Regions from separate parts of the Shewanella sp. SNU WT4 genome, predicted to be linked through region 2. Evidence: predicted binding sites of a transcription regulator. Region 2 holds the regulator's gene; the other holds the start of a gene.

Region 1 (14,853 bases), 1.8 Mb from region 2:
AAGGTTGGCAGTGAAGCTTTGGCCACACTTGAGAGCGCGCCTTCTAATACTTCACGCTTAACTTCTAAGCCGATTAATAAAAAGAACAAGGCCATTAAGCCGTCGTTAATCCATAGCAATAACGGCTTATCAATATCCAGTGCGCCAAAACGCACCTGCATCGGAGTGTTTAAAAAGCCATCGTAAATAAATGCTAGTGGTGAATTTGCCATTAACATTGCCAGAGCGACAGCAACTAGCAGTAAGATGCCCCCTGCTGACGGTTGACCTAAAAAATTGCGAAGTGCTTTTTCCATAATGAATCTCCTATCTATATTAACCTTAGTTTAACTAAGCTTGCAGAGTAAGAATAATCGCAAGAATAAGCCTTATACCTCGGTAAAACCGAGGTATTAGTCGCTTTTTTAGGTTTGTCGCCGTTAAATTGCCACTGGCGCCTTAATATGTGGGTGCGGTTCATAGCCTTCAAGTTCGAAATCTTCAAAGCGATAACCGAATAAAGACAATGGCTTACGTGTGATCTTCATCACAGGTAATGGCTTAGGATCACGACTTAATTGCAATGCCGCCTGTTCCATATGGTTATTGTATAAATGGGTGTCGCCACCGGTCCAAACAAAATCACCTAAGCCTAAATCACATTGCTGCGCGACCATCATGGTCAATAAGGCGTAGCTGGCGATATTAAAAGGTAAGCCGAGGAAGACATCACATGAGCGCTGATAAAGCTGACAAGATAACTTGCCGTCAGCGACATAGAATTGGAAAAAAGCATGACAAGGTGCCAATGCCATCTTATCAAGTTCACCTACGTTCCATGCTGATACGATTAATCGTCGCGAATCAGGCTGGGCTTTAATATCCGCTATCACTTGGCTAATTTGGTCGATATGACGACCATCAGCGGCCGGCCAACTGCGCCACTGCGCGCCATACACTGGGCCTAAATTACCGTCAGCATCTGCCCACTCATCCCAAATTTTTACTTGGTGTTCATGTAAATAAGCAACATTGGTGTCGCCTTTTAAAAACCATAATAATTCATGGATAATCGAGCGTAAGTGACATTTCTTGGTGGTGACTAAAGGAAAACCTTGATTTAAGTCAAATCGTATTTGATGACCAAAGACTGAGCGAGTGCCAGTGCCGGTGCGATCAGACTTGTCTGTGCCCTTATCTAAGATATGTTGCATAAGTTCAAGATATTGCTGCATTAGCGTACCACCTACCTTCAAAAAAATTAAAATAAAAACATGGAGATAATAAGATTCTGCGAGTTAACACTCGACTGAATAATTTGAGCTGTTTAGGGTTTACACCATTAGACACTCAAAAATTCACTCCAAAAACGATCCACAAGCCTGTCGTTATTCGTTTGCGGCTAGCGCGCTACAATAACAGAAATATGCTCATTTCGGCTTAAGTGAAAAGAATTTATTGTAACGCCATCACTTAAAAATTCGCAGGTAAGCAAGCACAATGAGCATCCAGTCTTAACTAAGTAACAGCTTTACACCTATGACTATCAATAGCAGTGCAAAAATACGTTTAAGAATGGGTGTTGGCCAGATGCTGGCGGCTTTAGCGCCAAGAGGAGCGGTTAATACTGAGGTTGAAACAATGGCAAGTAACGCGGGCACATAGATGTAGCCTAAGGTGCCAGCAGGTAAAGAGTGAACGTCCCAACCGGTAGTGATATAACCCAGTGAGCCAAAGCAGGCTATCACTATGCCTATCATAGACGAAGTCCCCACAGCTTTGGCCATGGCTAAGCCGCACCAGACTAAAAATGGCACCAATAATACCCCGCCGCCTATCCCCATTAATCCCGAAATCATGGCAATGATAATACCGATGACAAAGATAACGCTGTTAGAGGGTAAGCCCGCTGCGGCGTTAACTTTAAGGGGAAACCACATATTGATGGCCATGAGCATGACAAAGATAGCGAACACTTGCTGTAAATAGGCGCCCAAAAAGGCCTTAGCAATAAATCCCGATAAAAACGCGCCTATGACTATGCCAGGCAGTAACGCTTTTAATACCGTAAAATCAACGTTGCCGCGCCCCCAGTGAGCTTTGGCTGAGGATGCCGAGGTTAATATGATGGCGCTAAGCGAGGTGGCAATGGCCACATATAATAAATGAGGTTCGCTGATACCAACCTTAGGCAATAAATAGAGTAAGGCTGGCACTATGATAAGGCCGCCACCTATGCCTAGCAGGCCAGCTAGAAAGCCCACGAATGAGCCTAAAATTAAGCACCAAACCATCAACCAAACTATAGTGTCCACGTCTTATCCATTTTATTATTATCAGACAAATACTTAAGCTGCTATCCGTTCATTAAGCTTACTGTCACTCGTAGTGCCAACGCTTCACCCTCAGCATTTTCAGTTAATGCTGTGCAGTTAACGCTAAGCGATTAAACCTATGCAGTTAAACCAATGTCGTTAAATCAGCCCTGCTAAGCCGCGCTGATCTAAAAACATCAGCAAATGCTGACGCACAGCATTACCGTCATGCAAGCGTAAAATTTGCTCAAGCATGGCACTTAAGTCAGTGCGAGAAATGCGCCGCAGTAAATAATTGACCCGCGCTAGGCTTCCTTGGTTCATGCTGAGTTTATCAAAACCCATGGCCACTAAAATTAACGCGCCTAAGGTTTCACCAGCGAGTTCACCGCAAACACTCACTTCAAGCTGATTTTGTTGGCAATCAAAACTCGCGCGGCGCAGCGCCCGCAGAAAGCCTGGATGGTAACTATCATACAAGCTACTGACCCTAGGATTATTTCTATCAACCGCTAACAAGTATTGGGTGAGATCGTTAGTGCCGACCGAGACAAAATCCAGCAATTGCGCCAATTGATCTATCTGATACAAAATAGCGGGCACTTCAATCATGGCGCCTACTTTCGGGCGGCGCAGCAGCACTTCACTATCAAGATTAATTTCTTGCCAGGCTTGATCAAATATCGCCAAGGCTTGCTCGACTTCATCTAGGCAGCTCACCATAGGTAGCAAGATATACAGCTCAGAGGCTTGGCCGATACTCGCGCGCAGCATGGCGCGGATTTGAATCAAAAAAAGCTCAGGGTGGTCTAACGATAAACGTATGCCGCGCCAACCTAAAAACGGATTATCTTCATTGATAGGAAAATAAGGCAGCGGTTTATCACCGCCAACATCTAAGGTACGCAGCACCACGCGCTTACCATTGGCCGCGCTTAATACTTGCTGGTATACCGCCATCTGCTCAGCTTCTGACGGGAAACTTTGCTGCAGCATAAATAAAATTTCAGTGCGATAAAGCCCGATGCCATCGGCGCCATTGGCAAGATCGTTAACCACGCCGCTAATGAGGCCGGCATTTAAGTACAGCTGAATTCTGTAGCCATCTAAGGTGCAGGTCGGTAAGGCTAATTCTGCGGCGTATTCTTTGGCTAAGGCTTTTTCCGCCGAAATAAGCATGCGATATTCACTGACTACCGCGGGGCTTGGCGACACTAATAACTGGCCACGGTTGGCATTGATGACCATTAACTTGTTATTTAAGTCGGCATCAAACAACTGCTCAACACCAACCAGCGCCGGAATGCCTAAGGCGCGCGCTAAAATAGCAGCGTGAGAGTTAGTTCCGCCCCACTCAGTCACAATACCTGCAAGCTTTTGCGGTGAAAACTCGGCCAGCATGCCAGTGGTGACTTCTCTTGCGAGTAAAATCACAGGTTTATCTAATGTTAAAGCAACGCGCTCAGGCTCTATCAATTGCCTTAACACCCGCATGCCTAAGTCGCGGATATCCGCGGCTCGGCCTTTAAGGTACACATCTTCCATGTTTTCAAACTGTAAGATGTAGGCGCAGCACACGCGGCTAACAGCAGTTTCGGCGCGCCAGCCTTGATTAATGCTTTGCCTAAACTCGCCGCCAAGGCTCGCATCATCAAGCAGCATCTGCATGGCGGTAAATATTGAGCTAATATCTTGATTTAGTTCATGTTCAAATCGAGACGCCATCACACTTAAATCATCACGACTGCGCTGTAAGGCACTCTCTAAGCGCGCTAACTCTTCATCAAGATTGTCACAAGGTAAATCAGGCTGGGCAATAGCAATTTCAGCGCCGAGAACTAGACCATAAGCTATGGCTATGCCTTTGGAGGCCGTTTTGCCATGGTATAAAATCTGATGCTGAGCTTGAATGGCACCATAGTTTTTATAGCGCTGCTGCTTTTGCTTTTGTGAACTAATGGCCATAGCGAGCTGCGCAGCTAAAGTCATTAAAAATGACTCTTCATGCTCACTAAATAATCGCGCCTCAGTTTGCTGCACCACTAATACGCCGACTACGGCTTTTTGATATACCACAGGTACAGCTAAGAAAGCTTGATAGTGCTCTTCACATACTTCGGGGATAAGTTTAAAACGGGGATGCAAATGGGCATTGGCGAGGTTGAGCACTTCTTCTTTTTGTGCAACCAAGCCCACTAAGGCTTGATCAAGGGGAACACTCACTTGCCCGACCGCCGAGGCTAATAAACCATCGGTGGCGGATAAGAGCAGCTGTTGCTGCTCAAGCAAATAGATAGAACAACAGTCAGTATTCATCGCCTGCTTGGTTTGAGTCACCAGCAGAGTTAACGCCTGCTCCAGATTTGGGGCTGAGGCAACAGCTTGTGTGATGTCTCTTAGCGTATTTAACACTGACCCCGTCTCCTAGTTGCGGTAGCGAGTACGCCGCCGCTGCGGTTCCTTCGCTTGAAATGATAAAGCAATTTGAGAAAATTCCTTCATGACCTTTCTATATACTTCGCGTTTAAATGACACCACTTGCCGCACTGGGTACCAATAATTAACCCAGCGCCAATCATCAAATTCGGGATGACCTGATGAATTTAAGTTGATGGCACTTTCTTGGCTTTTCAACTGTAATAAAAACCATTTTTGCTTTTGGCCAATACACATAGGCTTACTATCTTGACGCACTAAGCGTTTGGGTAAGCGATAACGTAACCAAGAGCGACTACTGCATAAGACTTGTACGTGTTCAGGCCTTAAACCTACTTCTTCATAAAGTTCACGGTACATAGCTTCTTCAGCGGACTCGCCATCATCGACACCGCCTTGCGGGAATTGCCAAGAATGTTGTCCATAGCGTCTGGCCCACATAACCTGGCCAAATTTATTACAGATGATGATGCCCACATTTGCGCGAAAGCCGTCGCTATCAATCACATGGACTCCACAATAGCATAAAATTAATGGCTTCGATTGTTTCACAAAGCGGGGCTGGCAGCAATTGCTGATTAACCAAGGGTTATGGATAAATCAAGCATTTCACACTTATTTATCAACAAAGCATGTTAGCTAACTTGAGCGTTATCCACAAAATCTGTGGATATCTCTGTTTGAAACTCGGTAAAAACTCACTATCACTAAGATCTTGCCAAAATATTGTGACTAACATTCGCCAACCGCGGCAAGCATAAGCAGTTGTATTTAAATGCCTTTAATTAAATGCCTTTTGATTATTCATTGATAAAACTCAAAATCGTTCAATAATCATACTAGCCTAAAAATCGACAATAATCGGTACATAAGCTCACCAAGTTATTCACAATATAATTTTAAAACCGTCTCAAAAAACAATTTTAAGGCGGAATTTAGGCTTGACCTGAGCTATTTGATCCTTTATAGCAGTGAAAAAATGGCACTTATCCAACAAACCTGTGGATAACTATGTGAGGAACGGTGGGGCAAATAGCGAGTAACTGAACGGCAAAATAGCATAACTAAGTAAAAGCTTTTAATTACATCAAGTTAAGTTAAAATTTTAGTTAAGGTCATCCCCCCTAAAACAATCGCTCACTTTTTAACCAATCAATAATTCGCGTTCAATTTTTTGTGGCTGTTGTCGATATGTGTCTCTTTGGGTATTTGCGCTGCTATATAAGTGCTTATTTCTATGCGTCTATTTTTATGCGCCTATTTATCTAGACTGATTTTCATATGGGCTTATTTTCAAATAATCGTCATTCGCTAACGTTAGCAAGGCTAAGGCTGACAACGTAAGTTCGCTATCAGCATTAACCGCAGCCGCTTGAGTATTGAATCAATGAGAGAGTCTGCTAAAATTCCGCCATGAATAATACTAAGCACTCACCGCAAACCTTAGCGGAATTACTCGAGCGCGCCGATAACATGGCGGGTATGACCTTAGCGCAATTGGCTCAGGCCAATAACATAGTCATGCCAGCCAATCTGCAGCGCCATAAAGGTTGGGTTGGGCAGTTAATTGAGTTGGAACTCGGTGCCACGGCGGGCTCTAAACCTGAGCAAGATTTCCGTCATTTAGGCGTTGAGCTTAAAACCATCCCCATTAATGCCGCAGGAAAGCCACTTGAAACCACTTATGTGTGTGTTGCGCCGCTTAACGATATTCAAGGGCTGCGCTGGCAAGACTGTTTGGTGAGTCATAAATTGCAGCAAGTACTATGGGTACCGATTGCTGGTGATCGCCATATTCCTTTAGGCGAGCGGCGCATTGGTACGGCGTTTTTATGGCAACCCTCGCCTTCGCAGTGGCAGCAATTGCAGCAAGACTGGGAAGAAATCATGGAGCTGATTGCCACCGGCCAAGTGAATAAGATTACCGCGCGCCATGGCGAAGTGCTGCAACTGCGCCCAAAGGCTGCCAATAGCCGCGTAAAAACCATTAGCATAGATAGCCTAGGACAAAAGCAACTCAGTAACCCACGCGGCTTTTATTTAAAGATAAACTTTACCGCTGAAATCTTGAGTCAAGCGTTCCAATAACCTGCTGCGCCGCTTGCAGTATGAACTTTTCGTCATATTCTCTACATTTATTGATCTTGATCACGAATTAATCTTCTCAAGTTGTCGCGTTTTTCTATAAACTAACGCCTTCTGCAATATGAGGCGTATTTCCCCTAGTGATAGTCAGTCGTCAAGTCACAAAATTGCTTTTCGCTATACTTGCGTGGACCGTGGCCATGGCCGCTTTTGTCTTCTTTCGCTATGCCCAAAGCCCAGAACTTCCCCAGTGGGCCGTTGGCAGTGGCGATCTCGCCACACTTGCCATTTATATGGGTATTATCTTTGGCTCCCTGCATTGGTTATCTAACTTAATTGCTGACTTATCAGCGATTAATCGCCTGCCCTATCTGTTTTCAGTGATCTTTAAAGGCCTGTTTTTATTACTGGGCGCCACAACCTTAGCTTATATGACCCAGTACCTAAACATGTGGGCCATTACTAATCATATGACGACCCTCAGGCAAATGCTGTCGGTGCATATTCTCTATACCCCGTCATTTCAGGCACTGATCATCTATTTAGTGGTAGTGCGCATTGGCCTCGCCTTTATTGAGCAAATGAGCTTATTAGTTGGCCCTAGGGTGTTACTCAATATTGGTTTAGGTAAGTATCATCGTCCGCGCTATGAGCAGCGACTGTTTTTATATTTAGATATGGTGGCTTCAACCACTCACGCGGAAACCTTAGGTGATTACCGCTTTAGTCGCTTAATTCAAGATAGTTTTAGCTTGTTGGCTGAAACTGTGGCTAATAATGATGCCGAAATATACAGGTATATGGGCGATGCAGTACTGATCCATTGGCCATTAAATCAAGGCATTAAGCAGGATAGAGTGATGAATATCTATTTTGACTTTAGCCAGCAACTCAATTGGCAGCGCCATTATTTTGAAGAGCATTACGGGTTTGTGCCAAAATTTAAGGCGGCGGCCCATTGTGGCCAAGTAGTGGCCGCTGTGGTTGGCGTGCATAAACAAGAGATTAGTTTCTTCTCGGATGTCATCAATACCTTAGCGCGCTTGCAAGATCAGTGTAATCCTTTAGGTCAGCGCATGCTGATTTCAGGTAATCTTGCCGAATTATTGAATATGGATGACAGCTTGTATCGCCTCAATAACTTAGGCCAAGTACAGCTTAAAGGTAAGCAACATACCACTGAAGTCTTTGGTGTCAGTAAGAAGCAATAAGGCAGTCATAATGGGAGAAAGTAAGCCGATGAGCACTGAGCCAGACGCAAATCTCGCCGCAAACCAGCCTACTGTGAGCACAGCAGCGATAAGCAAAGCGCCTATCAATGAAGCGCCTAATAGCCAGATTTGCCCTCGCTGCCAAGCCAGTAACCAGTGCGCTGTGGCCTCTGGCGCCAACATTAATGCCTGTTGGTGCCTTAATATCACTTTTCCTACCCGTCCAGCGGCAAATACTTCTGACTTAACCCTTGAACCAAATGCTGTTATTCGCCCTGACGCTTGCCTGTGCCAGACATGCGCCGAGGCGATATTACAGATTCAACACTTAGCCCGCGAAATAAAATCCTAGCCTAAGTCCTAGTCTTAGAAAAAGACTAGATATCCGCTTAACTTTAAGCAGCTTAACGGCCACCCTTTTCTAATAAACTTTGAATTTCTAAACCTAAGGTTCTAAAGGTTAAAATTCGACTGGTGGTTTGACGCCACACTAAGCCGATATCGCGATAAGGTGCTTCCCCTGGCGGGTCAAACACGCATAAATCGGTATTAGATAAGATACCTGAATCAATGGCCATTTGTGGCAAGAAAGTCGTACCTAACTTGCTATCCACCATTTGCACTAAAGTGTGCAAACTCGTCGCCGCAAATGGGTTAACCTTAGCGCTATCCCCTAACTGACAAGCGGTAATCGCATGCCCTGTGATGCAATGCTCGCTTTGCAGCAAGAAAATACTTTCATCGGGCAGTTGCTGATAATCAATAGGCACATGCACGCCTTCTTTTAAGTCGCTATGCATCACCATCTTAAACGGGTCAACCCCAACTTTCATGCTATGAAAGCCTTGGGTATCCACAGGTAATGCCAGCAGCAATAAATCAAGCTCGCCTTTGCCTAAGGCACCGAGCAACCTGTCGGTGGTATCTTCTTTCAGTAATAAAGTAAGTTCTGGGTAGTTAGTCTGACAATGGCGCACTAAGCGGCTTAATAAAAACGGCGCTATGGTCGGGATACAACCTAAACGTATGGTGCCTGTCATCGGCGCGCCTTGGTTTTGGACTAATTCGACTAAGTCATCCACATCTGTCAGTAAGTTACGGGAGCGGCGCACCACTTCTTCGCCAATGGCGGTAAACATAAACGATTTATGGTCACGCTCAATCAGTTGATGGCCTAACTGCTCTTCCAGATTTTGAATACCACTGGATAAGGTTGACTGACTCACATGGCACACCTTGGCGGCGCGATTAAAGTTTTGTTCTTGATGCAGATGTACTAGGTAATACAAATTTTTAAGGCTGGGAAGGTGTTTCATGAATTCGATTGCCTTGTGCAGTTTAAATTCAAAAGTCCTATTACTTTAGCATACTCCTAGCGCTTAGATTCAAGTGCCACCTCACAGTTATTAAACGCGCGCCCATAAAAAAAGAGGCCCTAGGCCTCTTAATCAAACAGTCGCAAGCTTAAGCTTGAGATTCAAGATAAGCCTTAAGGCTTGCCAAATCTTTAGCACTAAATTCAACTATGTTACTTAACCACACACAGTGCAGTTCAGACCATTGCTCTGATTCACCGTGTTGTAATAACTGCGCGAATTGCTGGACTCGCTTCATTCCTACCGATCCCGCGGCACCTTTAAACTTGTGGGCTTCTGCGCATAAAGTTTCCTTATCGGAAGCCTCTTGAGCTTGAATTAAATTGCCGACATATTCTGGTAATAACTGCTCAAACAACACCACACTTTTTAATAAGGTGGTTGCGCCAATGGCATTGCAATATTGTTGGAGCGTGTTTAAATCCAAAACTGTGTCTAAATCGGCTTGCGACATGTAATTGTCCTCGAAATGCTAAGCGTGAGATACATCATGATACCTCTTACCGTTAAAGGCGCAAGCCTTAAACCTTGCTAAATATGCGCCTTAAATCACAGCCAATCATCTAATCGCGGCAAGTTTTGCGCAGAATCTTTAGCAGATGGTCACTTTGTCGGCAACATGCACACAATTAAATTATCTCTTTTAAAATTAGATAATTACTAATTACAACTAAATAGAATGTATGATTATGGCGGCATTAATCACCAGTCTAATCGCTCCTTAATGCCTGCCCTTGGCCACCAAACTCTCGTAGATTATCTTCAATGGCAACCATGGCATCCCAGCGGCGACTACACCAATCGGGCGCGAGTAACATAGGGCGCTGCGCGTACGCGGCAACTCGATGATAAATAATATGTTTAGGGGTAGCGCGGATCATCTCCCCCACACTAAAGGCATAATCTTCTAGCGCCATAATGGTGAGTTTATCGCTGCGCCATGCCTTAGCCATAGTGCTGCCTTCAACTATGTGCAGCGGGTGAATCTTCAACCCATCTATGCCTAACTCCAGTACCTGCGTTAAGGTCTGCATATAATCTTGATGAGTTTCACCAGGCAAACCCAAAATCAAATGGGTACAAACCTTAATGCCAGCGCGGCGAGCGCGCGCTACAGTATCGGCATATTCTTGCCAGCCATGACCACGATTAATGCGCTTTAAGGTCTGCTCATTCGCGGTTTGCAGCCCAAGTTCGAGCCAGACTTCGAGCCCCTTGTCTTGGTAATCGGCTAATAATTCAATCACAGCATCGGGGACACAATCGGGGCGAGTACCAACAGCAAGACCAACGATATGCTCATCTTTAATGGCTTCATCGTAGCGCGCCTTTAATAAGGCGTATTCATCATAGGTACTGGTATAGGCTTGAAAGTAGGCGATGTACTTATCATTGGCGGCATCTTTATTGTTACCTAAGCCTTTAGCTTGCCTATCTCTTTGTCTAAATTTGCCTTGGCTAATTTGCTCGCTAATACCAAGGTCGGTGCCAGCTTCGTGGCTAAAAGAAGATACATTGCAAAAGGTGCAACCACCGCGGCCTAAGGTGCCATCACGGTTCGGGCAAGTGAATTTAGCATCGATAGTCAGCTTTTTAACTTTTTGACCAAAACGTGCTTTACAGGCGGCGCCATAGGTATTGATGTATGAATCTAGGCCCACAAAGCCTCCTAAAAAATCGGTTATTGTATGAGAATTTGCTGATCTTCGCAGCCGTTATCCACACAAAATGCTGAAGCTGACAACTAAATATCCTAAGGCATTGATTAACCACAGTGATAAACACTAGCTATCAAGCTAACTCTCCTATAAATCGCAGTGATTGCCCCTTGTTGTAGCGAAAAGTTTGAGATAGCGATTATTCACTGTATCTGCAATAAAACTCATTATTTCATAAATAGGCATAATTGACGCACTCACACAGCGCAACAAATAAAATCCATTTAAAACAATGACATTAATAAATTTAAGCACGTTTACGTCAACGTAAGCTTAAGTAAGAAATTTTAAGCTAATTAGATTATTATTTAACGTTTATGCATTTTTGCATTTGACCTTTGTCTAATGTCTCGATAATTTGGAGAGTCCGGGCATTGGCTAGTTAGTAGGCGACTTACATTAGCGCTGACTCCTCTCCCGCTCAGTTAAGTCGTATCAAGGGAGATTTTCGTATGAGCTTATATCATCCAAGTTTCGAGAGAGATAACTGTGGATTTGGCCTAATAGCCCAAATGGATGGCGAAGCCAGCCATAGAATTATTCGAACCGCCATTCAAGGTTTGGATAGAATGAAACACAGGGGTGGTGTGGCAGCGGATGGCGCCACCGGCGATGGCTGCGGCTTGCTGATGCAATTACCCGTCAAATTTTTCCAAGCTATTGCCGATGAGCAAGGCTGGCACTTAAGCCGCAAATTTGCGGTTGGCATGCTGTTTTTAAACCCAGACCCAGACTTGGCCGAAATGGCCAAACAAGTGATACGCAAAGAACTCGAAAAAGAAACCTTAAGTATCGCCGGTTGGCGCGATGTGCCTATCAATACCACAGCTTTAGGGGCAACAGGCCTTAAGAGCTTGCCAAACATTACCCAAGTGTTAATCAATTCGCCCATTGGCTGGCGCGAAAAAGACTTAGAGCGCCGTTTATACATGGCAAGGCGCCGCATCGAGCAGCAATTGCAGCATGACTCTGAATTTTATATCCCAAGCTTATCTGGGCAAATCATTGTTTATAAAGGGCTGATGATGCCTGCGGCCTTACCTGTGTTCTATCCAGATTTAGCCGATTTACGTTTGCAAAGCGCCATTTGTCTGTTTCATCAGCGCTTTTCAACTAACACCTCCCCAAGATGGCCACTGGCGCAACCCTTTCGCTATTTAGCTCACAATGGGGAAATCAATACCATTACTGGCAACCGCCAATGGGCAAGAGCGCGCGCCTATAAATTTAGCTCGCCATTATTGCCTGACTTACAAATGGCGGCGCCGTTTGTGAATGAAACTGGCTCAGACTCATCGTCCTTAGATAATATGCTCGATATGTTGCTCTCAGGCGGCATGGATTTATTCCGCGCTATGCGCCTGCTTATTCCACCAGCATGGCAAAGCAATCCAGAAATGGATGATGATTTAAAAGCCTTTTATGACTTTAACTCTATGCATATGGAGCCATGGGATGGCCCTGCTGGCATAGTTATGACCAATGGTCGTCACGCGGCCTGCGCGGTGGATCGCAATGGTTTACGACCATCGCGTTACGTCATCACTAAAGATAGAATTTTAACCTTGGCCTCGGAAGTGGGAATTTGGGATTACGCTCCTGATGAAGTCATAGAAAAGGGGCGCGTTGGCCCCGGTGAATTGTTAGTGCTTGATACCTTAGATGGCAAATTGTATCAATCACTTGAAATTGATAACGATCTTAAGCGTCGCCATCCTTATCGTCAGTGGATGACTAAAAACAGCCAAGTGCTCACGCCCGCCGAACAATTGCCCCAAGGCAAGCAAGGCAATAGCGAGTTTTCAGCGGCTAAATTACTGCAATATCAAAAGCTATTTGGTTATAGCCGTGAAGAGCTCGAGCAAATTGTGTGGGTGCTGGCCAGCAAAGGCGAAGAAGCCATAGGCTCTATGGGTGATGATACCCCTATGGCCGTGCTATCGACTAAGCAGCGCTCTTTATTTGATTATTTCCGCCAAAAGTTTGCTCAGGTGACTAACCCGCCAATTGACCCATTGCGGGAAAAACACGTGATGTCACTGACCACCTGTGTTGGCCGTGAGCAAAACTTATTTAATGAAACCACAGGCCATGCTTATCGCGTTATGTTTGGCTCGCCAGTTTTATTATTCAGCGATTTCAATCAACTGCTGACACTCGATAAAGCCAACTATCGCGCTGACACTTTAAATCTGTGTTATGACGCCAACGAAGGGTTAGCTCACGCCATTAAACGCATTACCGATGAAGCCGAGCGTCTGGCGCGTATGGGCACTTGCCTGCTGGTATTATCCGATAGAGCCATCGGCAGTAAATGCTTAGTGATCCCGGCCATCATGGCGGTGGGCGCTGTGCAGCAGCGCTTAGTTGATAACAGTTTGCGCTGTGATACCAACATCATTGTAGAAACCGCTACCGCCCGCGACCCACATCATTTTGCGGTATTGCTCGGCTTTGGTGCGACCGCCATTTACCCATATTTAGCTTATGAGTCGATTGCAGCGTTAGCGGCGCGCAATGGCGAGCAGCATTCAACTGGGCTAATGATCAATTTCCGCTCAGGGATTGATAAAGGCCTTAGAAAAATTATGTCCAAAATGGGCATATCCACTGTGGGTTCATATCGCTGCTCACAATTATTTGAAGCCGTTGGCCTTGCCGATGATGTGGTCGACATGTGCTTTAAAGGCGTGATTAGCCGCATTCAAGGCGCGAGTTTTAGCCATATTGAGCAAGACCAAAAACAACTGCATAAGCTTGCCTTTCAAGCCCATATGCCTCTGCCCCAAGGCGGCTTACTTAAATATGTAGAAGACGGCGAATACCACAGCTTTAATCCCGATGTCGTCACTCACTTGCAGCAAGCCTTAAATAATAAAGATGGCGAAGCCTATCAACGCTTTGTTGATGCCGTGGATAAACGCCCAGCGGCAGTACTGCGCGACTTATTAGCCTTAAGCACCAGTCAAACGCCCGTTGAGCTATCAAGCGTAGAGCCAGCCTCTAAGCTGTATCCACGCTTTGATACTGCCGCCATGAGTATTGGCGCCTTAAGCCCTGAGGCTCACGAGGCGCTGGCGGTGGCCATGAATCGTTTAGGTGGTCGCTCTAATTCTGGCGAGGGCGGCGAAGATCCGTCGCGCTTTAACAGTGAACGTAACTCAGCCATTAAACAGGTGGCATCGGGCCGCTTTGGCGTAACCGCCCATTACTTAGTCAATGCCGAAGTGCTGCAAATCAAAATCGCCCAAGGCGCAAAACCTGGTGAAGGCGGACAATTGCCAGGGGATAAAGTCAGCGTTGAAATTGCAGGCTTAAGGCACTCACGCCCAGGCGTTACCCTGATTTCACCGCCGCCGCACCATGATATTTACTCCATTGAAGATTTGGCGCAGTTAATTTTTGATTTAAAACAAATCAACCCAAGAGCCATGGTGTCAGTCAAATTAGTCTCTGAACCTGGTATTGGCACAATCGCCACCGGCGTAGCTAAAGCCTACGCCGATATGATTACTGTCTCTGGCTATGATGGCGGCACAGGCGCGAGTCCTATTTCATCGGTGAAATACGCAGGTAGCCCGTGGGAGCTAGGCTTAGCCGAAGTCCATCAATCGTTAGTGACTAATGGTCTGCGCCATAAAATTCGCCTGCAAGTCGATGGCGGTTTAAAGACCGGGCTTGATGTCGTTAAAGCCGCCATGCTCGGCGCTGAGAGCTTTGGTTTTGGCACGGC
Region 2 (14,853 bases):
ATCCCTTATTAATCCCCATGCTATGTGATTGCAACTTGTTATACTTTGGTTTAGTATTTGCGATATTGATAACCATTATCATTAGCGTGCGCATTAACACTTACCATCTTGCACAAGGAGTTGTACATAATGAGATTACTATCTGGACTCGTGTTGGCTATGGCGACTATCTCTGCGCCCCTGATGGCAGCACCTGATAGCGTGACAGTCTATTCCTATCGTCAGCCGTTTTTAATTGAACCTATTTTGAAAGACTTTACTGCTAAAACAGGGATTAAGGTTGATGTGGTATTTGCCAAAGATGGTATCGCAGAACGCATTAAGCGCGAAGGCCGATTATCTCCTGCCGATCTAGTGTTAACGGCTGATTTCTCACGTTTAATGGAATTGGTTGAATTAGATTTAGTGCAACCCGTCGCGAGTGATAGCCTGAGCGCTGCCATTCCTGAGCAATTTCGCTCTCGCGATGACTTATGGTTTTCCCTCACTAAGCGCGTACGCAACATTTATTCATCGAAAGAGCGCCTTGGCGCCATTGATGTTTCTTATGAAGACTTAGCCTCACCGCAATTTAAAGGCAAAATCTGTACCCGCAGTGGCAAGCACCCTTACAACATTGCCTTAGTTGCCTCTATGTTGTCCCATCATGGTGAGGCTGAAACTCGCGCATGGTTAGAAGGCTTTAAAGCGAACTTAGCGCAGCGCCCACAAGGTAACGATAGAGCGCAAGTAAAAGCGGTGAAAGAAGGTTTATGTGATATTGCCATAGGTAACAGTTACTACTTAGGCAGCATGATGATGGACCCTGAGCAGCAAGCTTGGGCTGAATCTGTGGTGATTAACTTCCCTAACCAATCTTCTCGCGGCGCTCATATTAATGTCTCTGGCATGGCCATGACTAAGCATGCGCCTCATCAAGCATCGACTCTTAAATTGATGGAATATTTAGCCTCTAATGAAGCTCAAACTAAATATGCCGAGGTCAATTTCGAGTACCCAGTCAATCCACAAGTACCAGCATCAGCTATGGTCGCCTCGTGGGGTAAATTCAAAGAAGATCATTTACCTATTCAAGCGCTGGCCGATAACCATAGCGCCGCGGTTAAGCTGCTTGATGAAGTGAAGTTTGATTTGTAAATTGCTGAAAATGCTTAATCGTCTGATTTTGCAGTTGTATTCGGAAGATTCATGATCCTTACCTTGTCACGGCGCTGGTCATTCAGCGCCTTATTGATAGTTGTTATTATTGCATCGCCCTTGGCAGCTTTGGTGTTCCAAGCCTTACTGCCAAGCGCTGATGTGTTTACTCATTTGCGCGATACCGTCTTATCTCAATACATAGTTAATACCTTACTCTTAGTCGGCCTAGTGGCGGTTGGCGCCTTGCTATTGGCTTTGCCGGCTGCCTTTTGGGTTGCTCGCTGTGATTTCCCTGGGCGTTCATGGTTGCAGTGGGCGTTATTGCTGCCTTTATCTATGCCCGCCTACATAGTGGCTTATGTTTACACTGACTTGCTGGATTACGCAGGCCCAGTGCAGCGCACTTTACGATCCGTATTTGGTTGGCAAACCAGTCATGATTATTCCTTTTGGCAAGTGCGCTCGTTAAGCGGCGCCGCGGTTATGCTGGCATTGGTGTTATTCCCGTATATTTACTTGCTCGGGCGCGCGGCCTTTATGGAGCAATCGGTGCATTTGCCGCAGGCGGCCAAAGTGATGGGCGCGAGTTCATGGCAAGTGTTTTGGCGAATCTCCTTGCCGCTTGCTCGCCCCGCTTTAGCGGTCGGCGTGGCATTGGTTGCCATGGAAACCGCGGCTGACTTTGCCACTGTGAGCTACTTTGCCGTCCCGACCTTAACCACAGGTGTGTATGATGCTTGGCTTGGCTATGGCAGCATGACAACCGCGGCGCGTTTGTCCTTGATGATCCTCATGTTAGTGCTGCTGTTAGTAGGCAGTGAGCGCTTTGCTCGGCGAAAACAGCAGTTATTTCAAAAATCAGGGCAGGTTGCTGCCATTGAATTGTTGCCCTTAGCACGCTGGCAAGCTTGGCTAGTTACAGCTTACTGCTTGCTATTATTGCTGCTGGCATTTGCTATCCCCATGGCGGTACTCATTTCCTACAGCATTCACTATTTCGCTGTTAGTTGGCATAGCAATTTTTGGCAATACAGCTTAAACAGCTTAGGGTTAGCGGCTGTGGTGAGTGTGTTGTGTTTGTTGTTCGCCTTGTGCTTACAGTTTGTCTCACGGGTAAGCCCGCGTAAGCTTGATGCTATGCCAGCGCGTTTATGCACACTGGGTTACGCCTTACCTGGCACTGTGCTGGCCATTGCTGTGTTAATCCCGTTGACTTGGCTTGATTTTGCTATCAACGATGGTATGCATTTTTTGGGGTTGCCTGAACCTGGTTTACTGTTAACTGGCTCGTTAGTCGCCTTAGTACTGGCGTTTTGCATTCGTTTTGCGGCCATCGCCATTGGGAGTATAGAGGGCAGTTATAAGCGCATTAGTCCAAGCTTGGATATGGCGGCGTTAACTATGGGTAGCCAACCTTGGCGCTTATTTGCCCAAGTACACTTGCCTTTGCTGAAAAAAGGCGCTGTGGTGGCTATGTTATTAGTCTTTATTGAAAGCATGAAAGAGTTGCCTGCCGCCTTATTGCTGCGACCCATAGGTTATGAGAATTTAGCCACGTATGTGTTTCAATATGTCTCTGATGAACAGTTAGAGCATGCAGCCTTAGGGGCCGTCGTGATTGTGTTAGTAGGTTTATTGCCGTTATTTTTATTGAATCGTTCCATGGAGCAACAATGACCAGCTTGCCGCCGCCACTGCATTTTCCTCTTAAAGAAGAGTTAGCGCTGACAGTCAGTGACTTAAGCTGCGCATATCAAGACCATAAGGTATTAAATCAATTAGGGCTCAGCTTAGAACGTGGGCAAATCCTCGCGTTATTGGGCCCAAGTGGCTGCGGTAAAACCACCTTGCTGCGCGCCATTGCCGGACTGCAACCGATAAGCGCTGGCACTTTAGTGTTAGCGGGCAAAACCTTGTGTAGTAGCGATGTCTTTGTGCCCGCTGAAAAACGCGGCATGGGCATGATATTTCAAGATTATGCCTTATTCCCGCACTTAACTGTGGCGCAAAATATAGTCTTTGGGCTAAAGGGCAAATCCGCTCACGAGCAAAGGCAAGTGACTGAAGAGATGCTTGCTTTAGTCAGGCTTGACGGTTTAGGCCATAGATTTCCGCATCAATTATCGGGCGGGCAGCAGCAAAGAGTCGCCATTGCTCGCGCCTTAGCGTATGAGCCAAGCTTGTTATTACTTGATGAGCCGTTTTCGAATATTGATGCGCAGGTGCGCCACTCACTGATGATGGAAATGCGCGATATTTTAAAAGCGCGGCAAGTCAGTGCCATTTTCGTGACCCACAGTAAAGAAGAAGCCTTTGTTTTTGCTGACCAATTAGCGATTTTAACCTCAGGTAAAATTTTGCAGCAAGGCAAAGCTGAGACCCTGTATGCGCGGCCTGCTAGTCAATACGTGGCGGATTATTTGGGCGCGGCCAATTATCTCGATGCTAAGGTCATATCGACTCATGAGGTGATGACAGCCTTAGGTAAGGTTTCAAGCCCAGAAGCCTTAACTCAGGCTATTGGGTTTGAGGGGCGTTTATTATTGCGCCCTGAATATATAGGTTTGCAGCCCAACCCCAATGGCGCCGCGCACATAGTATCGCGCCAGTTTTTAGGCTATGGCTGTGAATACCGTTTGCACTGGAATAGCGAGTTACTGATTGCGCGCAGTCAGCAAGAATTTCAATGTGGAGAGCAGGTCGATATCAGCGTATTAGTTCATCCATTAGTGATTTTTGAAAGTGCGCTAGTGTAAAACAGATCAACTTGTCATTTTTTAGGCACTTGCAGTTATTGCATCGCAGATGTTAGTTTGAACTGATAGGCAGCGCTGAGTCGGAAAGGGTCAGGCTCATCTCAGTGTGAACGCCTAAAGGATGATCAAGGGTTAATGATGGTGTGTGCCAGAGTTCACACTTTTCTCGGCTAGTTTGATCTTTATACTGCGTGCATAGTCAAAGTTATTGATAATAATAAAAAAGTAACTTTGATAGGAATGCAATGACCATGGATAACCAGCTTATGCCTCGTGAGCAGCTTGGGATTTGTGCCGAAGGTAATCTGCATAGCATCTATTTGATGCTTAATGCCAAAGAGGGCGCTGAGCCCGCGTTAAAAGCAAGCTTAGCTACAGTGGCTCAGCATCTGTTTGAAAGTTCAGATACTCATAGTGATTGTGCCTTTAATGGCTTTGTTGCAATAGGAGCCAATTACTGGGATAGCTTGTATCCCTTAGCTCGTCCTGCCCAATTAGCACCATTTCCAGCGATGAGCGCCACTCATATTGAAGCGCCTGCGGTTGAATATGATTTGTTCGTGCATTTACGCTGCGATCGCTACGATGTACTGCATCAAATTGCTAACGAATGCTGCCAAATGTTAGATGGGCTAGTGGACATTAGTGATGAAGAGCGCGGCTTTAGATATCAAGATAGCCGTGACTTAACCGGCTTTGTCGATGGCACCGAAAACCCTAAAGGTCAACACAGACAGCAAGTGGCTTTAGTGGGCGCTGCTGATAGTGAGTTTAAAGGTGGCAGTTATATCCATGTGCAAAAATATGCGCATATGTTGCCTAAATGGCAGCGCTTAGCGATTAAAAAACAAGAAGATATTATTGGTCGCACTAAGCAAGACAACATTGAATATGCCAGTGCCGATAAGCCATTAACTAGCCATATTAAACGGGTTAATCTGAAAGATGCTGACGGTAATAGTTTAGAAATTTTACGCCAAAGCATGCCTTATGGCTCAATGACTAACCAAGGTTTGATGTTTATTTCTGTGTGCTGTAATCCAAGTCACTTTGAATTGATGCTGCGTAGCATGATCCATGGTGACGGTCATGGCCATCACGATCACTTACTGCACTTTACCCGTGCAGTCACAGGTTCAGCGTTCTTCGCGCCGTCATTAGATTTCATGCTAAGAGATCTTGATTGAACCTAGGCTGATGTTTTAGAGACAAAAACGCACCATTAGGTGCGTTTTTTATCTAAGGATGCAGGTGTTATTCGCAGTTATTATTCGCAATAGTTAAACAAAGAACGCACAGTTTCTAACGTAGCATCAATGTGCTTGATATTGGATGGACTAATAAAGATGGTGTCATCCCCTGCAATAGTGCCGAGGATACCTTCAGACTTGCCCATGGAGTCCAGCAGTCGCGCAATTAATTGCGCCGCGCCAGGGCTAGTTTTCACCACTATCATGGCTTGATTATGATCAACATCTAGCACTAAGTTTTTAAGTGGGCTACCTGCGGTTGGCACGCCAAGCTCAGCAGGCAAGCAATACACCATTTCTTGCTTAGCATTGCGAGTACGAACAGCGCCAAACTTGCTGAGCATACGCGATACTTTAGACTGGTTTATGTTGGTAAAACCTTCAGCTTGCAAGGCATGTACAATTTCGCTTTGTGAACCAAATCTTTCTTCTTTTAAGACGGCTTTGAAAGTACGAACTAAATCATCTTGATGCTTTGAGGTCGACATATAGGCTCTATTATATTCATGAAAACTATTCCATTTTGAATATAAGGCGGCTATGAGTCAACATAATTGCGATTTTTGTGAATAAAAATTCACTGTGAAATTCCTGTTTATATTTTTGTTTTATTCGACAAATTCAATTTGTTATCAACTTACAACCTCCGACTAACGGATAATTGCTATTCTGTTGACGATGAAGTAATGTTGGCGCAACAAGGAATTGGATGTATGTCACAAATATCTTAAAGATACGGAGATTATTATGAAAGTAGCTGTTCTTGGTGCCGCCGGTGGTATTGGTCAAGCCCTAGCTTTACTGTTAAAAACTCAGTTGCCCGCAGGTTCTTCCCTCTCTTTATATGATATTGCTCCTGTGACCCCAGGTGTTGCCGTGGATTTAAGTCATATCCCAACAGCAGTCACGGTCAAAGGTTTTGCTGGTGAAGATCCAACGCCAGCCTTAGTGGGCGCTGATATCGTATTAATCTCTGCTGGTGTGGCGCGTAAGCCTGGCATGGATAGATCGGATTTATTTAATATCAATGCTGGCATAGTGCGTAATCTCATTGAAAAAGTGGCGATTACTGCACCAACAGCCTTGATTGGCATCATCACTAACCCAGTTAACACTACCGTTGCCATTGCCGCTGAAGTGCTGAAAAAAGCGGGCGTGTATGATAAGAAACGTCTGTTTGGTATTACCACCCTTGATGTTATTCGCGCCGAAACCTTCGTGGCTGAAGCTAAAGGTCTTAATGTCGCTGACGTTAAAGTTAATGTGATTGGCGGTCATAGCGGCGTGACTATTCTGCCGTTATTGTCGCAAATTGAAGGTGTGAAATTTAGCGATGCTGAAATTGCTAGCATGACACAACGCATTCAAAACGCTGGTACTGAAGTGGTTGAAGCTAAGGCCGGTGGCGGCAGCGCGACTTTGTCTATGGGGCAAGCCGCATTCCGTTTCTGCCAGTCTTTAGTCAAAGGCTTAAATGGCGAAGCGAATGTGATTGAATGCGCTTACGTCGATGGCGGAAGTGAGCATGCACAGTTTTTTGCTCAGCCAATTTTACTTGGCAAACACGGCATTGAAAAAATACTGCCTTATGGCGAAGTCAGTAGCTATGAAGCTCAGGCTCGTGATGCCATGTTAGATACTTTAAAAGCTGATATCGTATTAGGTGTTGAGTTCGTAAAGTAATAGATTCGCTTTACTAAAGCGCCTACGGGCGCTTTTTTTTTGTGTGCAAAAGCCTAAACATTGTTTAAGTAATAAGTTAGCGTCATTGCGTTTAGGGTAAAAGAACATTATTTATGGAGTATTAAGTGTATGAATCAACAGACATCACTACCAATTCATCAAGCAATTATTAAGATCACTAACCTGCGCCTTCGCACTTACATTGGCTTTAATCCCGATGAAATGGATAAGCAGCAAGATGTGATTATTAATATTGAAATTCATTATCCCGTCGGTGAATCCTTTATTAGCGATGATGTTAGCCACGCGCTTAACTATAAAGTCATTACTAAAAAGATTATTCAACACGTTGAAATGGGTAAGTTTAAGTTGCTAGAAAGACTGACTGCCGATGTCTTGCAGCTTTGCTGTGAGCCTGCGCAAGTGACATTTGCGCGCGTAACGATAGATAAACCCCATGCTCTTAGGTTTGCAGATTCAGTGTCTTTGACCTTAGAGTTTAGCCGTTAGACCTGATAACAAGATGGTGTCATTGATTTAGGTTGAATTCACACAATTCATAGTAAGAATTGCCACAACTGCTATGCTCTATTTACTAATAGCCATTGATGTTCTTCAGATTCGCACTCGTTGATAATCTTGAATATCAAATCAGGGATGAAACATAATGTTTAATAAAGCATTAAAAGCGCAGCTCGCGGACGCAGAAATCAGGTTGCAAGAGACGGAGTCGTTAATTCAGGCCATTAAAGACAGTGTCGCTTGTATCGAATTTACCCAAGATGGCACAATTTTAGATGCAAACTCTCATTTTTTAGGCGTCGCAGGTTATACCTTGGATGAAGTTCGGGGTAAGCATCATCAAATATTTTGTACTCTTCAATATCGCAACAGCCCTCAGTATCGCCAATTTTGGACGGATTTAGCCTCTGGTCGTCCACAATCGGGAACCTTCCAGCGTTTGAATAAAAAAGGCGATGATGTTTGGTTAGAGGCCACCTATTTTCCTATCCGAGTTAACGGCATTGTTCACAAAATCATGAAAATCGCTTCCGATGTGACGGTTAAACATCAGCAGGCGGCATCGCAAGCAGCAGTGTTTGATGCGTTAAACCGCTCGCAAGCTGTGATTGAATTTACTCCTGAAGGTAAGACATTGGCGGCTAACAATAATTTTTTAACTGCTATGGGTTATAGCCGCGAGCAAATTATTGGGCAACATCATAAGATGTTCTGTTTTGATAAGTTTTATCAGGATAATCCCAATTTTTGGAATGAACTAAAAAATGGTCAATTTAAGACAGGTCAATTTGAACGCAAATTAGCATCTGGCCAAAGTATCTGGTTAGAAGCCACTTACAATCCGGTTGTTGATAAGTTTGGTAAAGTCTGTAAAGTCATTAAATTTGCCTCAGATATCACCAATAAGATCAATCAGGATAACGCAGTGCGTGATGCCGCAGGCATTGCTTATACCTCCTCGGAAGAAACTGCCAGAATTGCGTTGCAAGGCGCAAGCTTGTTAAAAGCTACGGTTGAAACCTCCAATGTGATTGTTGCTCAAGTGAATAAAACCACAGTGTCTATCAATCAACTCAATGAGCAATCAAAAAGCATTGAAGCGATAGTCTCCACCATTAGCGCCATTGCTGAGCAAACCAATTTATTGGCATTAAATGCGGCGATTGAAGCGGCGCGGGCGGGCGATCAAGGTCGCGGCTTTGCTGTGGTGGCTGATGAGGTGCGGCAATTAGCCGCGCGTACCAGTCAATCGACCGATCAAATTGCTGCAGTTGTGAGTGAAAACCGTGCATTAACGGCAAGCGCGAATGAATTAATGAATAAAGTGGCGCATACGGCTGAAAGCGGTAAGCAGCAAATTAGCGAAGTTGTGGCGGTAATGGATGAAATTAAACGCGGCGCTGATAATGTCTCTAAAACTGTCTCTAATTTAAATATTGGCTAGGCTCCTGATTGAGTCTACCCAGTTAATGATTAACTAAGCTCGCCATTACCCACCTTATTGGTGGGTTTTTTATTGGCACAAGCTTAGGTTTTGTAGCTTAATAGCACTTAGGTGTTAATGTTTGGCCAAAGGGAGTGAGTATGAGTTTATTAAATGCCTTAATGGGCAATGCCAGTGCCGTAGATTTAGTGGAATTAGACACTGAACTTAGGCCAATTCTGGCCGATAGTGAAACAATAGCACTGGCTTATAAGATGGTGCGCGACTTGTTTATCTTTACGAACAAGCGTTTAATCTTAATTGATAAACAAGGCGTTACCGGTAAAAAGGTGAGTTATCAATCTATCCCTTATAAGTCGATTACCTTTTTTGAGGTGGAAACCGCAGGCCGATTTGATTTGGACTCTGAACTAAAATTGTGGATTTCTGGGCAAAAAGAGCCATTAATTAAAGAGTTAAAGCGCGGCACTGATGTGGTTGAAATTCAGCGCACCATAGCTAATTTTGTACTTTAAGCGCTTGAGTTTTGACTAACTAAATCATAAAAAAACGCGACTTAACGTCGCGTTTTTTATGGCTAAAATCGCACTCGCATTAATCTTGGCTGTGAGCAGTTTTATGGTGCTCTCTGCTTGGCTCTTTGTGATCATGCATCTTGGTCTTGTGATGCTTATGTTCATCATGCTCATGCTCATGCTCATGACGATGCGGATGAGTTTGCTCGGGATGCTTGTGTCCTACAGCGTCGCCGCCATGTTGAGTGTGTGGATGGCTTTGCTCGTGCTCACGATAGTCATGATGATCTTTATCATGTTGATGTTGCAGGCCATCACCATAACGGCGCTCCATCTTTTCATGCTCAAATTCAGCAGTGTGTTGAACGCCATGGTTAGTTTGCTGATGCGTGCCTTGCTTGTGGTCATGCTTACTCATAATAACAATCCTTAAATAACCTATGGCTTAAGGCTACGCTTAACTAGTTTACAAAGCGTGATCTAGATCAAGTTAGGTGCAGGCATAAATTAAGCCTAAGCCATCTGCGGTTCATTATTGTGAGGCTATAGCTTAGGTTGCCCATTAGTGGTCACTCAAGCTTTTGATTTTATTAACAACTGCGACTAAGCCATTGGTTCTTGATGGACTTAGTTGCTGACTTAACCCCAATTGTTCAAAACAGGCGCTGGCATCAAAGGCCGCAATTTGCGCCGCTGTTTTGCCTTGTACGCCGTTTAGCACTAGTGCGATTAATCCTTTAATGATGCGAGCGTCGCTGTCGATTAAGAAGTAATGCTGTTGTTCGATAGCAAGGTGATAGAGCCACACTTGGCTTTCGCAGCCTTGAACTTGGGCGCTGTCAACTCGCCATTGGCCATCAAGGCTAGGTAATTGCTTACCGAGTTGCATCAATAAGCGGTATTTATCTTGCCACTGTTGGTGCAAAGCTAATTGGCTCACGGCTTGCCCAAGTGCGGCGGTATTCCATTGAAATAGCCCAGGGGCTGGCATTATCATCCCAATATCTCCAATACTTGCGCCATGGCGTCTAAAAATTGCTGAATGTCAGCTTCTGTGGTGTAAATGCCAATAGATACGCGGCAGCATCCACTTAAGCCTAAGCTGCGAATTAAGGGTTCGGCGCAGTGATGGCCGCAGCGAATAGCAATATTCATTTGATCTAATAACATACCAACATCTTGATGATGCTCATTATTGATATTAAATGCGACGACGGCTAGGTTATCGCTATGAGCACCATATAAGGTGATGTTGGGGAAGGCGCTAAGACCTGTCTGTAGCCTGTGCAATAGTGCCTGTTCACAGGCTTGCCAGTTATTTGGCAGAGCCTTGATAAAATCTATGGCGCCGCCAAGGCCAATGACTTCGGCAATCGGCGGTGTGCCGGCTTCTAGCCTATGGGGGAGCGCGGCAAATTCACTGTGCTCAAAACTCACTGAGGCTATCATCTCGCCGCCAGTCATCATGGGCGCGAGCGTATCCAGTGCTTGATAGCGGCCATACAGAATGCCAACGCCAGTCGGGCCATACATTTTATGGCCGGAGAATAAGTAAAAATCACAATCGATAGCTGTAACATCGACAGGCATATGGGCAATGGCCTGCGCGCCATCGACAACCGTTAAGGCGCCATGCGCTTTGGCTTGCTGGCAGAGGTTTTGAATGGGACTTACTGTACCCAATACGTTAGAGACATGGCTTAGCACTACGATTTTGACTTGATGCTCAGTTAATAGCTGCGCATAGGCGGCGTTATCAACACGCAGGTTAGCATCTAAGCCTATGGCGATTAACTTTGCGCCAGTGCGTTTGGCCAATTGTTGCCAAGGCACAATGTTGGCGTGATGGTTAGCGCTATCAATTAATATGGTATCAGCGGCCGTCAGTAAATCAGTTAAACCAAAGGCCAGCATATTGGCGCCCATAGTCGTGCCTGAGGTAAAGATAATTTCTTCACGGCGCTTAGCATTAATAAAGACTTTGGCTTTATCTCTTACGCTTTCAAAATCTTGAGTGGCGCTCGCGGATAATTGATGGGCAGCGCGATGCACATTGGCATTATGCTGACTGTAGTAATTATCCATTAAGCGAATGACATTGCGCGGCTTTTGACTGGTAGCTGCAGTATCTAAATAACAAATAGGTTGGTTATTTAGCAGGGGAAATTGACTGCGAAGATCGCTTTGCCAGCTAAAGTCTGACTCAAGTCGTGTCGGCATAATTGTTAGAAACCAAGAGCATGAAAAGGGCCTCGGGATCTTCAAGGATCTCGAGGCCTATTGCAAGCAGGGATTTATGGGCAAGGCACGGGATATTGCTTGGCAAGCTCATTGAGGGCGAGCTTGATTTCAGGGCTTAAGGCGAGCGATAGACTATCTATGTTTTCACTGAGCTGGGCTAAATTGGTGGCGCCAATAATATTACTGCCCACAAAGGACTGCTGATTGACAAAGGCAAGGGCAAGTTGCGCTGGGCTCAGTTGATGCTGATGGGCTAAATCAACATAAGCTTGAGTGGCATCGAGGGCTTGCTGATTGTTTGAATAGCGATTAAAGCGCTTAAACACAGTCATGCGTGCGCCTTCAGGCCATTGGTTATGGCAATATTTGCCGCTTAAGGCACCAAATGCCATGGGCGAGTAAGCTAGCAGTGGCAAGGATTCACGATGACAAATTTCGCTCATACCAATTTCAAAGCTGCGATTGAGTAAGTTATAAGGATTTTGCACTGAAACAATGCGCGGCAAGCTATGCTTTTCAGCCAATTGCAGAAATTTCATCAAGCCCCAAGGTGTCTCATTTGACACCCCGATATAGCGAATTTTACCGAGGCGGATCATTTCTGCTAAGGCTTCAAGGGTCTCAAGGATGGGAGTAAAGTGCTCGTTTTCCTGCGCCTCATAATGTAATTGGCCAAAGAAGTTAGTATTGCGATCGGGCCAATGTAGCTGATAGAGATCAATGCAATCAATGCCTAAGCGCTGTAATGAGCCATCAACCGCTTGCTGGATATTATTCCAATCTAGCGCCATGTTCGGCCGGATATAGTCACTCTTGCCACCTGGGGCTGAAATTTTAGTGGCAATAATCAACTGATCGCGGTTACCTCGCTCCTTGAGATAACGCCCTAAAATACGCTCGGTTTCACCTTGTGTTTCGTGCTTAGGCGGCACCGGATACATTTCTGCGGTATCGATAAAATTGATGCCTTTACCTATGGCAAAGTCCAGTTGTGAGTAGGCTTCGGCTTGAGTGTTTTGTTCGCCCCAGGTCATAGTTCCAAGGCAAAGTTTGCTGACATTAAGAGAAGAATGGGGCAGGCGATAATATTCCATTGGCACACCTTTAACTAAATGATCTCTGTGAATTTCAGGCTAACAGGACAAGACACATCTGCCTAGTCTTGCCTGTTTATATGCCTAAAACTTAAACAGCTGTCGTTATGACCAGTCAAAGCGAATTCATTAGAGTTGCTTTAACATAGCCAATTCACAGGAGTTATGGCCAGTATTGCCTTTCGCGGCGCATAAAGATTCAAACCCAAGGGATTGATACAGGGCTATGGCTTCCGTTAAGCGGGCGGTGGTTTCAAGGTAACATTGCTGATAACCCGCATCCTTTGCAAATTGTAAGGCGTGCTGGGCTAAACGCCGCGCCAAGCCGCGCCCGCGCAGACTGGGTAAAAAGTACATTTTTTGCAGCTCACATATTTTATCAGTGGGATTGCTACCTGCTAGCGGCGCTATGCCGCCACCGCCGAGTAACTTGCCCTGATAACTTATGACCCAATACCCACTGCCACTGGCTTGATACACAGCTGCCAAGCTATCCAAAGTGACATCCGCTACGGCAAAGCCTTGGTCGGCGCCTAAGCCATATTCAGCGGATACTTGGCGAATGATACTAGCAATGGCCTGATTATCTTTAGGTTCAATCTCTCGTAATTCAAACCCTTGTTGTAATTGGCTTTGACGAATAGCTTTATGTAAGCGCGTTATATGTTCTTGTTGCTGCTGCCATTGCTGCGCTGTGAACTGAGCTTGAATTAAGGCGAAGCGCTTATCCACTTGGCTTTGATAATCTAAATATTGCAGCCTTCCTGCTGGAGTTATCACGGCCATGCGCGCGCGGCCATCACGGCTAGAATCTAGCATGTTAAGCCAGCCGTGCTGCGCTAGCAGCTTGAGTTGGCGACTGGCATTAGATTTATCCACCTTAAATAGTTGGGCTAAAGCACTGACGCCAAGGGCTTGCTGGTTAAGCTGTTTGAGATATTGAAACTGTAACCAGTTAAGCGCATGGGGCTCTATTTGCGTGAGTTGAGCGAGGCTATCTTGCAGTTGCATCACAGTGGTTAACATTCCTTGTTCTGTGGCTGTCATAAATTAGTATCTCGCAGGATGTAATAACGGCGCCATGGCTAAAATAATGGCTTGCACGTAATTGCTTTGACGGCTCGCTACCCCATTGGTGAGTAGCCCTATAGCGCCGCCTGCTTGCTTAACATTGACGGTATTAAACATGGCATCCATGACATCACCTAGCTCCTCACCTGCAACTAAGGCGTCATAGACTTGTGTTGGCAAGGGCAGGCTAGCGCTACGATTGACGCTGAAGGTATCTTGGTGGGCTATCACTATATAAGCAAAGGTGGCCGGTCCATCTTCAAACATATCGACGCCGCCTTCCATGGCAAGAAAATAATCTGCCTTGGCATGAGCTTGACAAAATTTGACGCGATTAAGGGCTCCGAGGCGCGTTTCACTGGCCGTCATAGGTTGGTCATTAACCCCGGATGGGGCATAAAGTCCCTGGCATTCAATGTGAACATCTGGAAATAGCTCACTGAAAGCTTGCTGCGCTGCGGCAATTTTCACCGGATTCAGTGAGCCCACTGTGATGGAGATAAGTTGACTTGCCATCTAAAAAGTTACCTTACATTATTTTTTATGCGATTGTTTAATGCTTTGTTTGAATATTGTTGCGCTTTAGGTATCTTGCTTATGACATTGTGCCATAGCGCTTAGCTATCCCCAAGTGCTCATCAAGGCCAAGCCTAACTTAGACTTAGCCCCAAAGAGTCGCGAGTGCAGCTCAGTTGCTAAGCGCCAGCACGCTGAGTAAACGGCAGCATTTATGCTAACAAAGCTCACTGTCAATGGAGTGCGCCCTGTCGCCATTAGGTCGCACGGGTAACCAAATAAGGATAATAATAATGAAATTCAACAGACTCATACTCGCCATGATGGGAGTGACTAGCTCACTCTTATTGGCTGGCTGTAATAGCGATAGCAATGATGCTGTCGGACCTGAAGTCGCCGAGGTGCCAATTTTTGCGCCAGACGGTAAGCTCAGCGCCAGCATAAAGCGCACAACTTACGGTGTGCCCCATATTCAAGCCGATAATTTGCAAAGTTTGGCTTATGGCAGTGCTTATGTGCAGGCGCAAGATAACTTGTGTATCTTGGCCGATGGTTTTATTAAAGCTAACTCTGAGCGTTCACTCTATTTTGGTCCGCACGCCTCACTTGATTTCACCACAG

Evidence for each region. Region 2 encodes ArgR, which controls arginine synthesis, uptake and breakdown. Its sites were predicted from a motif close to ANTGAATANNTATTCANT; they were not measured.
Region 1: the regulator ArgR is predicted to act here: its motif matches at 11,290-11,307, upstream of gltB (glutamate synthase large subunit).

The regions. Positions count from the first base shown of each region.
Region 1 is NZ_CP041151.1:1,297,857-1,312,709, reverse strand. Features, by position in the region: gene nhaA (Na+/H+ antiporter NhaA) at 1-296, opposite strand, end outside; gene thyA (thymidylate synthase) at 420-1,214, opposite strand; gene FJQ87_RS05985 (sulfite exporter TauE/SafE family protein) at 1,494-2,294, opposite strand; gene ptsP (phosphoenolpyruvate--protein phosphotransferase) at 2,454-4,706, opposite strand; gene rppH (RNA pyrophosphohydrolase) at 4,719-5,237, opposite strand; gene mutH (DNA mismatch repair endonuclease MutH) at 6,144-6,818, shown strand; gene FJQ87_RS05965 (adenylate/guanylate cyclase domain-containing protein) at 7,016-8,026, shown strand; gene FJQ87_RS05960 (cysteine-rich CWC family protein) at 8,037-8,378, shown strand; gene oxyR (hydrogen peroxide-inducible genes transcriptional activator OxyR) at 8,431-9,342, opposite strand; gene FJQ87_RS05950 (Hpt domain-containing protein) at 9,491-9,856, opposite strand; gene FJQ87_RS05945 (TIGR01212 family radical SAM protein) at 10,113-11,063, opposite strand; gene gltB (glutamate synthase large subunit) at 11,573-14,853, shown strand, end outside.
Region 2 is NZ_CP041151.1:3,590,261-3,605,113, reverse strand. Features, by position in the region: gene FJQ87_RS16370 (Fe(3+) ABC transporter substrate-binding protein) at 160-1,137, shown strand; gene FJQ87_RS16365 (iron ABC transporter permease) at 1,189-2,817, shown strand; gene FJQ87_RS16360 (ABC transporter ATP-binding protein) at 2,814-3,896, shown strand; gene FJQ87_RS16355 (Dyp-type peroxidase) at 4,148-5,083, shown strand; gene argR (transcriptional regulator ArgR) at 5,164-5,634, opposite strand; gene mdh (malate dehydrogenase) at 5,894-6,829, shown strand; gene folX (dihydroneopterin triphosphate 2'-epimerase) at 6,983-7,339, shown strand; gene FJQ87_RS18990 (PAS domain-containing methyl-accepting chemotaxis protein) at 7,497-8,795, shown strand; gene FJQ87_RS16330 (PH domain-containing protein) at 8,936-9,310, shown strand; gene FJQ87_RS16325 (cation diffusion facilitator family transporter) at 9,390-9,728, opposite strand; gene FJQ87_RS16320 (SufE family protein) at 9,873-10,307, opposite strand; gene FJQ87_RS16315 (cysteine desulfurase) at 10,304-11,530, opposite strand; gene FJQ87_RS16310 (NADP(H)-dependent aldo-keto reductase) at 11,605-12,645, opposite strand; gene FJQ87_RS16305 (bifunctional helix-turn-helix transcriptional regulator/GNAT family N-acetyltransferase) at 12,775-13,692, opposite strand; gene yjjX (inosine/xanthosine triphosphatase) at 13,696-14,232, opposite strand; gene FJQ87_RS16295 (acylase) at 14,526-14,853, shown strand, end outside.